One region of the Streptomyces sp. NBC_00104 genome, then DNA from elsewhere that is predicted to be linked to it. Evidence: riboswitches for the same ligand, from Rfam matches in the RefSeq annotation. Region 1 holds a riboswitch; the other holds the start of a gene.
The links. Region 1 has a riboswitch for cyclic di-AMP ahead of OG272_RS20100 (transglycosylase family protein). Riboswitches for the same ligand answer to the same signal wherever they lie in the genome.

Region 1 (5,261 bases):
GAACTGCCGTCACCCCCATCGGACCCGCCCGCTACCGTCGACGAGTGACCAACCAGCCCGCACCCACCCCCACCGGCACCCCCCAGGGGACCGGCGCCGCTCCCGCCCTCTTCACCTGGGAGTTCGCCACCAACCCCTACCCGGCGTACGCCTGGCTCCGAGACCACGCCCCCGTTCACCGGACGCGTCTGCCCAGTGGTGTGGAGGCCTGGCTGGTCACCCGTTACGCCGACGCGAAGCAGGCTCTCGCCGACGGGCGTCTGTCCAAGAACCCGGCGCATCACGACGAGCCCGCGCACGCCAGGGGGAAGACCGGCATTCCCGGGGAGCGCAAGGCCGAGTTGATGACGCATCTCCTCAACATCGATCCGCCGGACCACACCCGGCTCCGCCGCCTCGTCTCCAAGGCCTTCACGCCCCGCCGGGTCGCCGAATTCGCCCCCCGGGTCCAGGAGCTGACCGATCAGCTCATCGACCGGTTCGCGGACAAGGGCGAAGCCGACCTCATCCACGAGTTCGCGTTCCCCCTCCCCATCTACGCGATCTGCGACCTGCTCGGCGTCCCCCGGGAGGACCAGGACGACTTCAGGGACTGGGCGGGGATGATGATCCGGCACGGCGGTGGGCCGAGGGGAGGGGTGGCCCGGTCGGTCAAGAAGATGCGCGGCTATCTCGCCGACCTCATCCACCGCAAGCGGGAGGCCCTCACCGAGCACCCCGCCCCCGGCGAGGACCTCATCTCCGGGCTCATCCGCTCCTCCGACCACGGTGAGCACCTCACCGAGAACGAGGCCGCGGCGATGGCGTTCATCCTGCTGTTCGCCGGGTTCGAGACGACCGTCAACCTCATCGGGAACGGCATGTACGCCCTCCTCACCCATCCCGACCAGCGCACCCGCCTCCAGGACTCCCTCGCCGCGCGGGAGACCGCGCTGCTCGAAACCGGCGTCGAGGAACTCCTCCGCTACGACGGCCCCGTCGAACTCGCCACCTGGCGCTTCGCGACCCAACCCCTCACCCTCGGCGGGCAGGACATCGCCCCCGGCGACCCCGTCCTCGTCGTCCTCGCGGCGGCCGACCGCGACCCGGCCCGCTTCGACGACCCCGACACCCTCGATCTCTCCCGCCGGGACAACCAGCACCTCGGCTACGGCCACGGCATCCACTACTGCCTCGGCGCCCCCCTCGCCCGCCTCGAAGGGCAGACGGCGCTGGCCACGCTCCTCACCCGCCTCCCCGACCTGCGACTGGCGGGGGATTCTGCCGATTTGAGGTGGCGAGGAGGGCTCATCATGCGCGGATTGCGCACGCTTCCGGTCGAATTCACCCCGCGGGAGCGGCCGGTGACCGGGTTGGTGAGCAACCCGTAGTCGTACCCGGGCGGGCCGTAGCCATACCCCATTCCGTGTCAGAAGATGACACTCCCTCAAGTCTGTGATCTTCACGTGATCTACGCTGCATTAACTTGTGACAACTGATCGACTGCGGCTACGTTCACACGTCAGTGCGAAGAGGTCACCACGCCCGTCGCACAGGCCACTGCTGTCGCGTGAAAGGCAACCGCATGCTCTCCGGGAACGGTCGTCACCGTCGCCCCCGTCAGGCTCCGGCCCTCCTCGTCGCGGCGGGAGTGACCGGCTCGGCCATCGCGATTCCACTCCTCGGCGCCACCGGCGCGAGCGCGGCCGGCGGAACCACCTGGGACCAGGTGGCGGAGTGCGAGAGCGGTGGCTCCTGGAGCGCGGACACCGGGAACGGACGCTACGGCGGCCTTCAGCTCACCCAGGCGAACTGGGAGAAGTACGGCGGTCTGGAGTACGCGGCGACCGCCGACCAGGCCAGCCGTTCGCAGCAGATAGCCGTCGCCGAGAAGGTGCTCGCCGGCCAGGGCGTCGGCGTCTGGGCCACCTGTGGACTCCTCCACAACCTCGGAGGCGACTCCGGTTCCGCCGACGTGGACACGGGCGTCGCGGACGACTCCTCGGACTCTGAGGATTCGTCCAGTTCGTCAGGTTCATCCGATACATCGGATTCGTCCGCCTCGACGGACGCGGCCAAGTCGGGCAAGTCGGCCGACTCGACCGACTCCACCGGACCGACGGACTCCACCGGCTCCAGCGGCTCCCGCGGGCCGAGCGAATCGTCCGAATCGTCGGGATCGTCCGCCGATGTCTTCGAGGGTTCCACCAAGGCCAGAACCGGCACCGACTCGGACGACTCCGCCGGCTCCGGCAGCGCAGACTCGGACAAGTCGGGTCAGAGCGACAGCTCTTCGGCTGCGGACGACAGTGAGGGTGGCACCGGCCGTCATCGCGGCGCCAGTGCCGACGAGGACGTCGACGCGGACACCGAGGCCGGCACGGACGCGGCCGACGGCTCCCGCACCGACTCCGCGTCCTCCGGCCGTCACGCCTCCCGTGATGGCGACGCGGCGCGTGAGGTCGTCGACGGCGCGTACACCGTCCAGGCGGGCGACAGCCTGACGGGCATCGTGAACTCGCTCGGCCTGGGCGGCGGGTGGCGGGAGCTGTACGCCGAGAACGAGGCCACGGTCGGAACTGACCCGGACCTTATCCTTCCCGGTCAGACCCTCGAAGTCGGTGTCGAAACGGGCGAAAAGTAGCGGCAGTTCAGGTCACGGTTCGCCCCTGAATGCCCGTTTTGATCTCCGTGGGAGATGAATCACAGACCCCCTGATCGTCTTTGAAATCCGGCGAATCACGTGTCTACGGTCGTGACCGCTCGCCACAGCGGGCCCCTGCGGTCGGTACGCCGAATCCTGCCAACGGCCGCATGGAACAGTCGTCGCGTCAAGCGCCGTAGGCAGGAGCGGGGGACCCAAGGTAAGTGCCGGGTCCGGTGGTTGCGGCCCTTCGGGGGCGCACGTCCGGAACCGGCTCGGGGTGAAGCCGCGCCATGTGAGCCGAAAGGCGAGCGGGCGCGGCCGGGCAACTCAACCGGCCCGAACCCGACAGCTCACCTCGCAGGCGTCGGTGAGGGGATCACTCCATGCTGTTTTCCAGCAAGGGCAAGCACCGCCGTCCGTCCAAGGCGGCTCGCGCCATCGCCGTCGCCGGTGTCACCGGTGCCGCCGCCATCGCCGCTCCGCTGATGGTCGCCGGCAGCGCCTCCGCCGCCACCGCCTCCGAGTGGGACACCGTCGCCCAGTGCGAGTCCGGCGGGAACTGGTCCATCAACACCGGTAACGGCTACTACGGCGGTCTGCAGTTCTCCGCCTCCACCTGGGCCGCCTACGGCGGTACGCAGTACGCCTCCACCGCCGACCAGGCGAGCAAGGCCCAGCAGATCGCGATCGCCGAGAAGGTCCTCGCGGGCCAGGGCAAGGGTGCCTGGCCCGTCTGCGGCACCGGCCTGTCCAGCGCCTCGTACGACGGCGCCGCCGCCTCCAGCGGCAACTCGGACTCCGGTTCCTCCTCGCAGGAGAGCACCCAGAAGAGCACCGAGAAGAGCAGCCAGGAGACCCGCGCCTCCCGCTCCTCCGAGCGTGCCACCGTCGAGACCCCGACCGGCAAGAAGGTCGAGAAGGGCGACGGCGAGTACAAGGTCGTCAGCGGCGACACCCTCAGCGCCATCGCCGAGAAGAAGAACGTCAAGGGTGGCTGGGAGAAGCTCTTCGAGCTGAACAAGGACATCATCGACGACGCCGACTTCATCTACCCGGGCCAGCAGCTCCACCTGAGCTGACCCACGGCGATCGCGACGGCCGCCGACCGCCTGCCATCCCCACGGCCGCCCCCACGGCCGGGCAGGCGGGGCGGGGCGGGTTCGGCCGGGCCGAAAATCGAGCCGCTCTCCAGCTGAACCACAGCCCGCTCACATCCGTGTCCTCCATAGTGAAGACCTCGTGAGGGCCGTCCCCCCGTCCCCACGGGCTCCCCGCCCCGGTGCGCATTCCCCCGTACGCACCGGGGCGGGGCTTTTTCATGCCCGTCTTCCTCGCCACTCCCTCTCTCCTCTCCCTCTCCTCTTCCTCGCCTCTCCCTCTTTCTGTTCACTTTCTCGCCCACCCCCCTTTGTTCCGACCTGAAACAATGGGTACGGTCTGTCTGTCCACGGGACGGTCGGTCGGCTGCCGACGGCCCGGGGGCGGTTAGGCTCTAGTCGCAAGGCCCAAGCGGCCCCGCACAACCAGCGTCACATCCCATGAAGGAGATGCTCGTGCCGTCCATCGACGTCGTCGTAGCCCGGGAAATCCTCGACTCGCGAGGCAACCCCACCGTCGAGGTCGAGGTCGGCCTCGACGACGGCAGCACCGGTCGTGCCGCCGTCCCGTCCGGCGCCTCCACGGGTGCCTTCGAAGCCATCGAGCTCCGTGACGGCGACCCCAACCGCTACCTCGGCAAGGGTGTCGAGAAGGCCGTCCTCGCCGTGATCGAGCAGATCGGCCCGGAGCTCGTCGGCTACGACGCCACCGAGCAGCGCCTGATCGACCAGGCGATGTTCGACCTGGACGCCACCGACAACAAGGGCTCCCTCGGCGCCAACGCCATCCTCGGCGTCTCCCTCGCCGTCGCCCACGCCGCCTCCGAGGCCAGCGACCTGCCGCTCTTCCGCTACCTGGGCGGCCCGAACGCGCACCTGCTGCCCGTTCCGATGATGAACATCCTGAACGGCGGCTCGCACGCCGACTCCAACGTGGACATCCAGGAGTTCATGATCGCCCCCATCGGCGCGGAGTCCTTCTCCGAGGCCCTGCGCTGGGGCGCCGAGGTCTACCACACCCTCAAGAAGGTGCTGAAGACCAAGGGCCTGTCCACCGGCCTCGGCGACGAGGGCGGCTTCGCCCCGAACCTGGAGTCCAACCGCGCCGCGCTCGACCTCATCCTCGAGGCCATCAAGCAGGCCGGTTACGTACCCGGCGAGCAGATCGCGCTCGCGCTCGACGTCGCCGCGTCCGAGTTCTACAAGGACGGCAAGTACGAGTTCGAGGGCAAGTCCCGCTCGGCCGCCGAGATGACCGAGTACTACGAGGAGCTCGTCTCCGCGTACCCGCTCGTCTCCATCGAGGACCCGCTGTACGAGGACGACTGGGCCGGCTGGAACACCATCACCGAGAAGATCGGTGACAAGGTCCAGATCGTCGGTGACGACCTGTTCGTCACCAACCCCGAGCGCCTGGCCCGTGGCATCGAGGAGGGCTCCGCGAACGCCCTGCTCGTCAAGGTGAACCAGATCGGTTCGCTGACCGAGACCCTGGACGCCGTCGAGATGGCCCAGCGCAACGGCTTCAAGTGCATGAT
Region 2 (5,261 bases), 830 kb from region 1:
GACACCCGGCTCACTGGACGGGCTGCGCGTGTACTTCCCCGACCCCTGGCCGAAGAAGCGGCATCACAAGCGGCGGCTGATCCAGCCGGAATTCCTCACGCTCGTCGCGTCACGGCTCAGGCCGGGGGCGATCGTGCACTGTGCGACGGACTGGGAACCGTACGCCGAACAGATGCTGGACGTGCTCACCACCCATCCGGATTTCGAGAACACCCGGACCGACGGCGGGTTCGCGCCACGTCCCGGCTTCCGGCCGCTGACCCGTTTCGAGGGGCAGGGACTGGACAAGGGTCATGTGGTGAACGATCTGCTCTTCCGCCGCGTACAGCAGCGTGAGCAGGAGCAACAGCAAACGCAGAAGCGGATGCGGATGCGGATGCAGGAACAGATGCGGAAGTCCGAACACCCCCCCACAGGCGTCTGAAGGCCGTCGTTCACAGTCCGGCGGGCGCGGTTCGGCGGGCAGAGTCCGGCGGCCGGGCCGGCGCGTGCGGTCCTACGGCCGGGCCGGCCGGCGCGGTCCGGCGGGCCGTACCACGCGCCGTCGCGGGCGGCGCCCCTCCCTCGTTAGGGTCAATGCAATGGCCACCAGTCCCCCCTACCCGACGCACCCCAGCGGCCCTGCCGGTGGGTATGCGTTCAGGCCCACGCGCTGGTGGCAGCGGAAGAGCGTCACGTACGGGGCGCTGATAGGACTGCTCGGGATCTCCGGGCTCGTCATCCTCGCGCTCGTCCGTGAACAGACCGGCACGGAGGGGTTTCTCGTCGGGCTGGGGCTCTCGGTGCTGCCCGTGCCGTTGCTCATGGCCGCGTTCCGGTGGCTGGACCGGGTGGAGCCCGGGCCCTGGAGGAACCTGGTGTTCGCGTTCGCCTGGGGGGCGTGCGCGGCGGCGCTGATAGCCATCGTGGCGAACAGTTTCGCGACCCGGTGGATAGCCACGGCGACCGCGGACCCCTCGCATGCCGACACCCTGGGGGCCACCGTCATAGCGCCCGTGGTGGAGGAGACCGCCAAGGCCGCGGCCGTCCTGCTCGTCTTCCTGTTCAGGAGGCGGGACTTCACCGGGATCGTGGACGGGGTGGTGATCGCGGGGTTCACCGCGACCGGGTTCGCGTTCACCGAGAACATCCTGTATCTGGGGACCGCGTTCGGGACGGATCAGCTCAGCGGAGGGAGTGGGCTGGCGTCGGTCACCGCGGCGACGTTCTTCGTGCGGGTGATCATGTCGCCGTTCGCGCATCCCTTGTTCACCGTGCTGACGGGGATCGGGTTCGGGGTGGCGGCGTTCTCCGCGGAGTGGCAGCGGGGGCGGCGGGTGCTCGTGCCCGTGGGCGGGCTGTTGCTCGCCATGGGGATGCACGCGGTCTGGAACGGGTCCGCGACGTTCGGGGAGTACGGGTTCTTCGCGGTGTACGCGGCGTTCATGGTGCCGGCGTTCGGGTTGCTGACGTGGTTGGTGATCTGGGCTCGGCAGCGGGAGTTGCGGACCGTGCGGGAGGAGCTGCCGGCGTACGCGGCCGCGGGGTGGCTGACGCCGGCCGAGCCGTATGTGCTGGGGTCGATGCGGGCTCGGCGGGTGGCGCGGGAGTATGCGGCGCACCACTTCGGGAAGGCGGGGGCTCGGTCGGTCGCGGAGTACCAGGCGTACGCGACGAGGTTGGCGTTCCTCCGGAACCGGGGGCGACGGGGTCGGGCCGGGGGCGACTTCGCGCTGCGGGAGCGGGAGTTGCTGTTCGAGCTGTGGCGCAGGCGGGAGTTGGCCCGCCCGGCCCTGGGGTACGCGGGGCGGGAGGCCGGACCGAAGCACGGGTACGGCGGGTACGGGTACGGATACGGATACGGCGGATACGGATACGGCGGGTACGGCGGGTACGGGTCCGCCTATCCGCAGCCGGTGGTTCACGGGATGGCTCCGTATCCCTCGTACAACCCGTATCGGTACTAGCGGTATCGGCAGCGGGAGCCGTAGCGGTTCGCGGGCTGCCGGTGCGTGGCGTGGTCGGGGCCGTGCCGGTGTGTCCCCCGTCGCCTGGCGCCAGGTGCCTCCTGCGGTAGGGACGCCCGCCCCGCCGCCGCACCGTACTGTCGCTCCCCCGGCATGACGAACGCCGCGTAATCCCCGTGGGGTTACGCGGCGTCGTGGTCTCCGCGGGCGGGTGCGAGGCCCGGCGGGAGTGGTCGCTGGTTCTGCCCGGCTACGGGGTGAGGCCCTTGCTGCGCAGCCACGCCGCCGGGTCGATGCCGCTGGCGGAGCCGCCCGGGTGGACCTCCATGTGGAGGTGGGCGCCGGTGACGTTGCCGGTGGCGCCGACGCGGCCGATGACGTCGCCGGTGGCGACCTTCTGGCCGACACTGACGCCGATGGAGGACTGGTGGGCGTACCAGATCTCGGTGCCGTCATCGAGGGTGAGGACGGTCTTGTAGCCGTAGGAGCCCTCGTAGCCGGCCTGCGTGATGGTGCCGCTGTGGACGGCCTTGATGAGGGTGCCGGTGGGGGCCGCGAAGTCGAGGCCGGTGTGGTAGCCGGAGGACCAGTAGGGGCCCGCCTGGCCGAAGGTCGAGGTGAGGGTGTACGAGGAGGTGGGAAGCGTGAACTGCTTGGCGAGGGCGGCGAGGCGCTCGGCCTCCTTCTTCGCCGCGGCCTCCTCCTCCGCCTTCTTCTTGGCGGCGGCTTCCTTCGCCTCGGCTTCCCTCTTCTCCTGGGCGGCCTGCTCGGCGGCCTTGTCCGCGGCGGCGGTCTGGGCGGCCTCGGCGGCGGCCTTGTCGAAGGCCTCCTGCTGGGACTCGGCCTGCGCCATGATGCGGGCGCGCAGCGCCTCGCCGGCGTCCGCGGTGCCCTGCTCGGTGTCGGCGGTGGTCAGGCCGGCACTGCTGAGCGGGGTGGTGGAGGCCTGGGGCTCCGGCTCGTCGGGCTTCTCGTCCTCGAAGACCGAGCCGACGTTCGGCATGTCGGGCAGCGATATGGACACCGGGGCCTTGCCGGACTGCGCGCTGGCCATGCCGGCGCCGCCGACGGCGGCTATGACACCGACGCCGAGAACCGTGGAGCTGCGGGCCAGTCCGCCACGGGCGAGTCCACCGCGCGGCTTGGCGACGCGGTGCCGACCGCGAACGGGGCGCAGGGTCTCCTCGCTGGGATTCCACTCCTGCCAGGGGCCCTCGTTGTCGCTGTTGTAGCTGCCGTAGCCGAACGTCTGGCTCTCGCCGTCTCGTTGGCTCGGTACGAACGGGGCTTCGGTCGCGGACCGGTTCGACGCCACGTGGGCGTGCTCCTTCCTTCCTCCTCGCCTACCGGGTTAGCTGACGGGTTCGGAGCAGGAAGGTCTCCTACGCGCGTAAACCAGTCGTGCGTACTGCCACGACGGCTTCCGTGCGATTCACCCCAGGGTGGTGGTTCCCCGGTTCCCTTGCGGGATTCGGCGCGTGAGCACGGAGCCGTCTCTTGTGACGGCTGGGACGACCGCGCTGCGTTATCGAACGTTAATAGACGCGAGTACTCCATTCCAAGCTGTTCTTAATGATCGTTCCGGCTTTCGCGCTGGACTTTACGGGTCATGAGGGGCGTAAAACGGGCGAGTTGACCTTTCCTCAGGAGTAACAAATGGCCTGACGGTACGTCAGTTGTTATACGGAGGACGGTCGGACGGACACGCTCGGTGATATCGAGCGGGAGAGATGTGAGAGGGGCGTGTGCGACGTCAGGGACGGCGGACCGCGAGGAGGGCCATGTCGTCCGTCGTGCGGCCACCCGTGTGACGGCGTACCTCTTCCGCGAGGGCCGTCAACAGGGCACGCGGGGCGGAGAAGGTGCGTCCGGACAGGCGCTCGGCCGGGTCGTAGAAGGCGCCGCGCGCGTCCCGCGCCTCGGAGAGGCCGTCGGTGTAGAAGAGCAGCGTGGCGCCGGGCGGGAATCCGGTCTCCTCCGCGCGGTCGGGCCAGGTGCCCAGGTCGTCCATGCCGAGGGGAAGCGCGGGCTGCGGGGCTTCCAGGGCGCACAGAACGCCGTCGGCGTACAGCAGCAGGGGGGACGGGTGGCCCCGGTTGACGATCCGGGCACGGCCGGCGCCGTGCGGGAACTCCGCCAGGACGGCCGTCACGAACCCCTCGTGCTCCACCGTCGCGTCCCGTCGCGCGGCCTCGCGGCGCGTGGCCTCCCGGGCCAGCGCCCGTTCCAGGCGCTGGGCGACCGCTTCGAGCGTCGACTCCTGCTCGGCCGCCTCCCGGAACGCGCCGATCAGCACGGCCACCGCCGACACCGCCCCCAGCCCCTTGCCCCGCACATCGCCGACGATCAGCCGTACGCCGTGGGGCGAGTCCTGCACCGCGTACAGATCGCCCCCGATCGACGCCCCGGCCTGCGCCGCCTCGTACCGCGCGGCGATCTCCAGTCCGCCGATCCGCTCCTGCGGCACCGGCAGTACGGCGCGCTGCGCCGCCTCGGCGATCTCACGGGCGGTGGCGAGCCGGGCGTCGCTGCGGCGCACGAGGCGGTTGATCAGTACGGCCAGTACGGCGACGGTGGCCACCGTGGCGATCTCGGTGATCGCGTCCACGCTGCTCGTGTCGCCGTAGTAGAGGCGTACGGCGGTGATGCCGGCGATCGAGGCGAGCCCGGTGACCACCGTGCCGTGCAGCGAGAAGAGCGGGGCCGCCACCAGGGGCGCTGCGGTGAAGAAGGGGACCGCCGTGAACTCGCGCGGGGTGAAGTGGTCGTAGAAGAGGCCCGTGGCGATCAGCAGGGCGGGCAGGACGCGAACGAGCGCGCGGGCATACGAGAACCGCCGCCCACCCGGCTCCCGCACACCCCTCCACTCCCACTGGCTGCCCACGGATACAGGGTTTCCGTCGGTGGGGAACGGGGCTAGTCGGCCGGGCCGAGTGGGCTAGTGAGGGGACGGGGAGGCCGCGCCGCGCGGGGCTCAGCCCGCCGTCAGCCCCGCGAGTCCCGTCAGTTCCGTCAGTTCCGGCAGCTCCGGTAGGGGGAGGGTGTGCTGGGTCTGGAGGACCTTCGCGCGGAGGTAGCGGACGTTGTGGGCGGTGGTGAAGACACCCGTCGGGACGCGCCGGCCGACGCCTACGCCGAGGTCGCGGAGCTGCTGCGCCTTGTCGGGGTTGTTGGAGAGCAGGTCCAGTTCGTCGATGCCGAGGGCACCCAGCATCTGGGCCGCCGCCGTGTAGTCGCGGGCGTCCTCCGGCAGTCCGAGCGCCGCGTTCGCCTCGTACGTGTCGAGGCCCTGGTCCTGGAGGGCGTACGCGTCGA

Region 2: another riboswitch for cyclic di-AMP. It lies ahead of OG272_RS23925 (M23 family metallopeptidase); the one in region 1 lies ahead of OG272_RS20100 (transglycosylase family protein).

What each region holds. Positions count from the first base shown of each region.
Region 1 is NZ_CP108215.1:4,598,351-4,603,611, reverse strand. It holds gene OG272_RS20115 (tetratricopeptide repeat protein) at 1-48, shown strand, start outside; gene OG272_RS20110 (cytochrome P450) at 45-1,370, shown strand; gene OG272_RS20105 (transglycosylase family protein) at 1,565-2,623, shown strand; cyclic di-AMP (ydaO/yuaA leader) riboswitch at 2,806-3,005, shown strand; gene OG272_RS20100 (transglycosylase family protein) at 3,010-3,705, shown strand; gene eno (phosphopyruvate hydratase) at 4,180-5,261, shown strand, end outside.
Region 2 is NZ_CP108215.1:5,432,701-5,437,961, forward strand. It holds gene trmB (tRNA (guanosine(46)-N7)-methyltransferase TrmB) at 1-424, shown strand, start outside; gene OG272_RS23920 (PrsW family intramembrane metalloprotease) at 582-1,946, shown strand; gene OG272_RS23925 (M23 family metallopeptidase) at 2,197-3,261, opposite strand; cyclic di-AMP (ydaO/yuaA leader) riboswitch at 3,272-3,433, opposite strand; gene OG272_RS23930 (PP2C family protein-serine/threonine phosphatase) at 3,700-4,830, opposite strand; gene ribA (GTP cyclohydrolase II) at 4,921-5,261, opposite strand, start outside.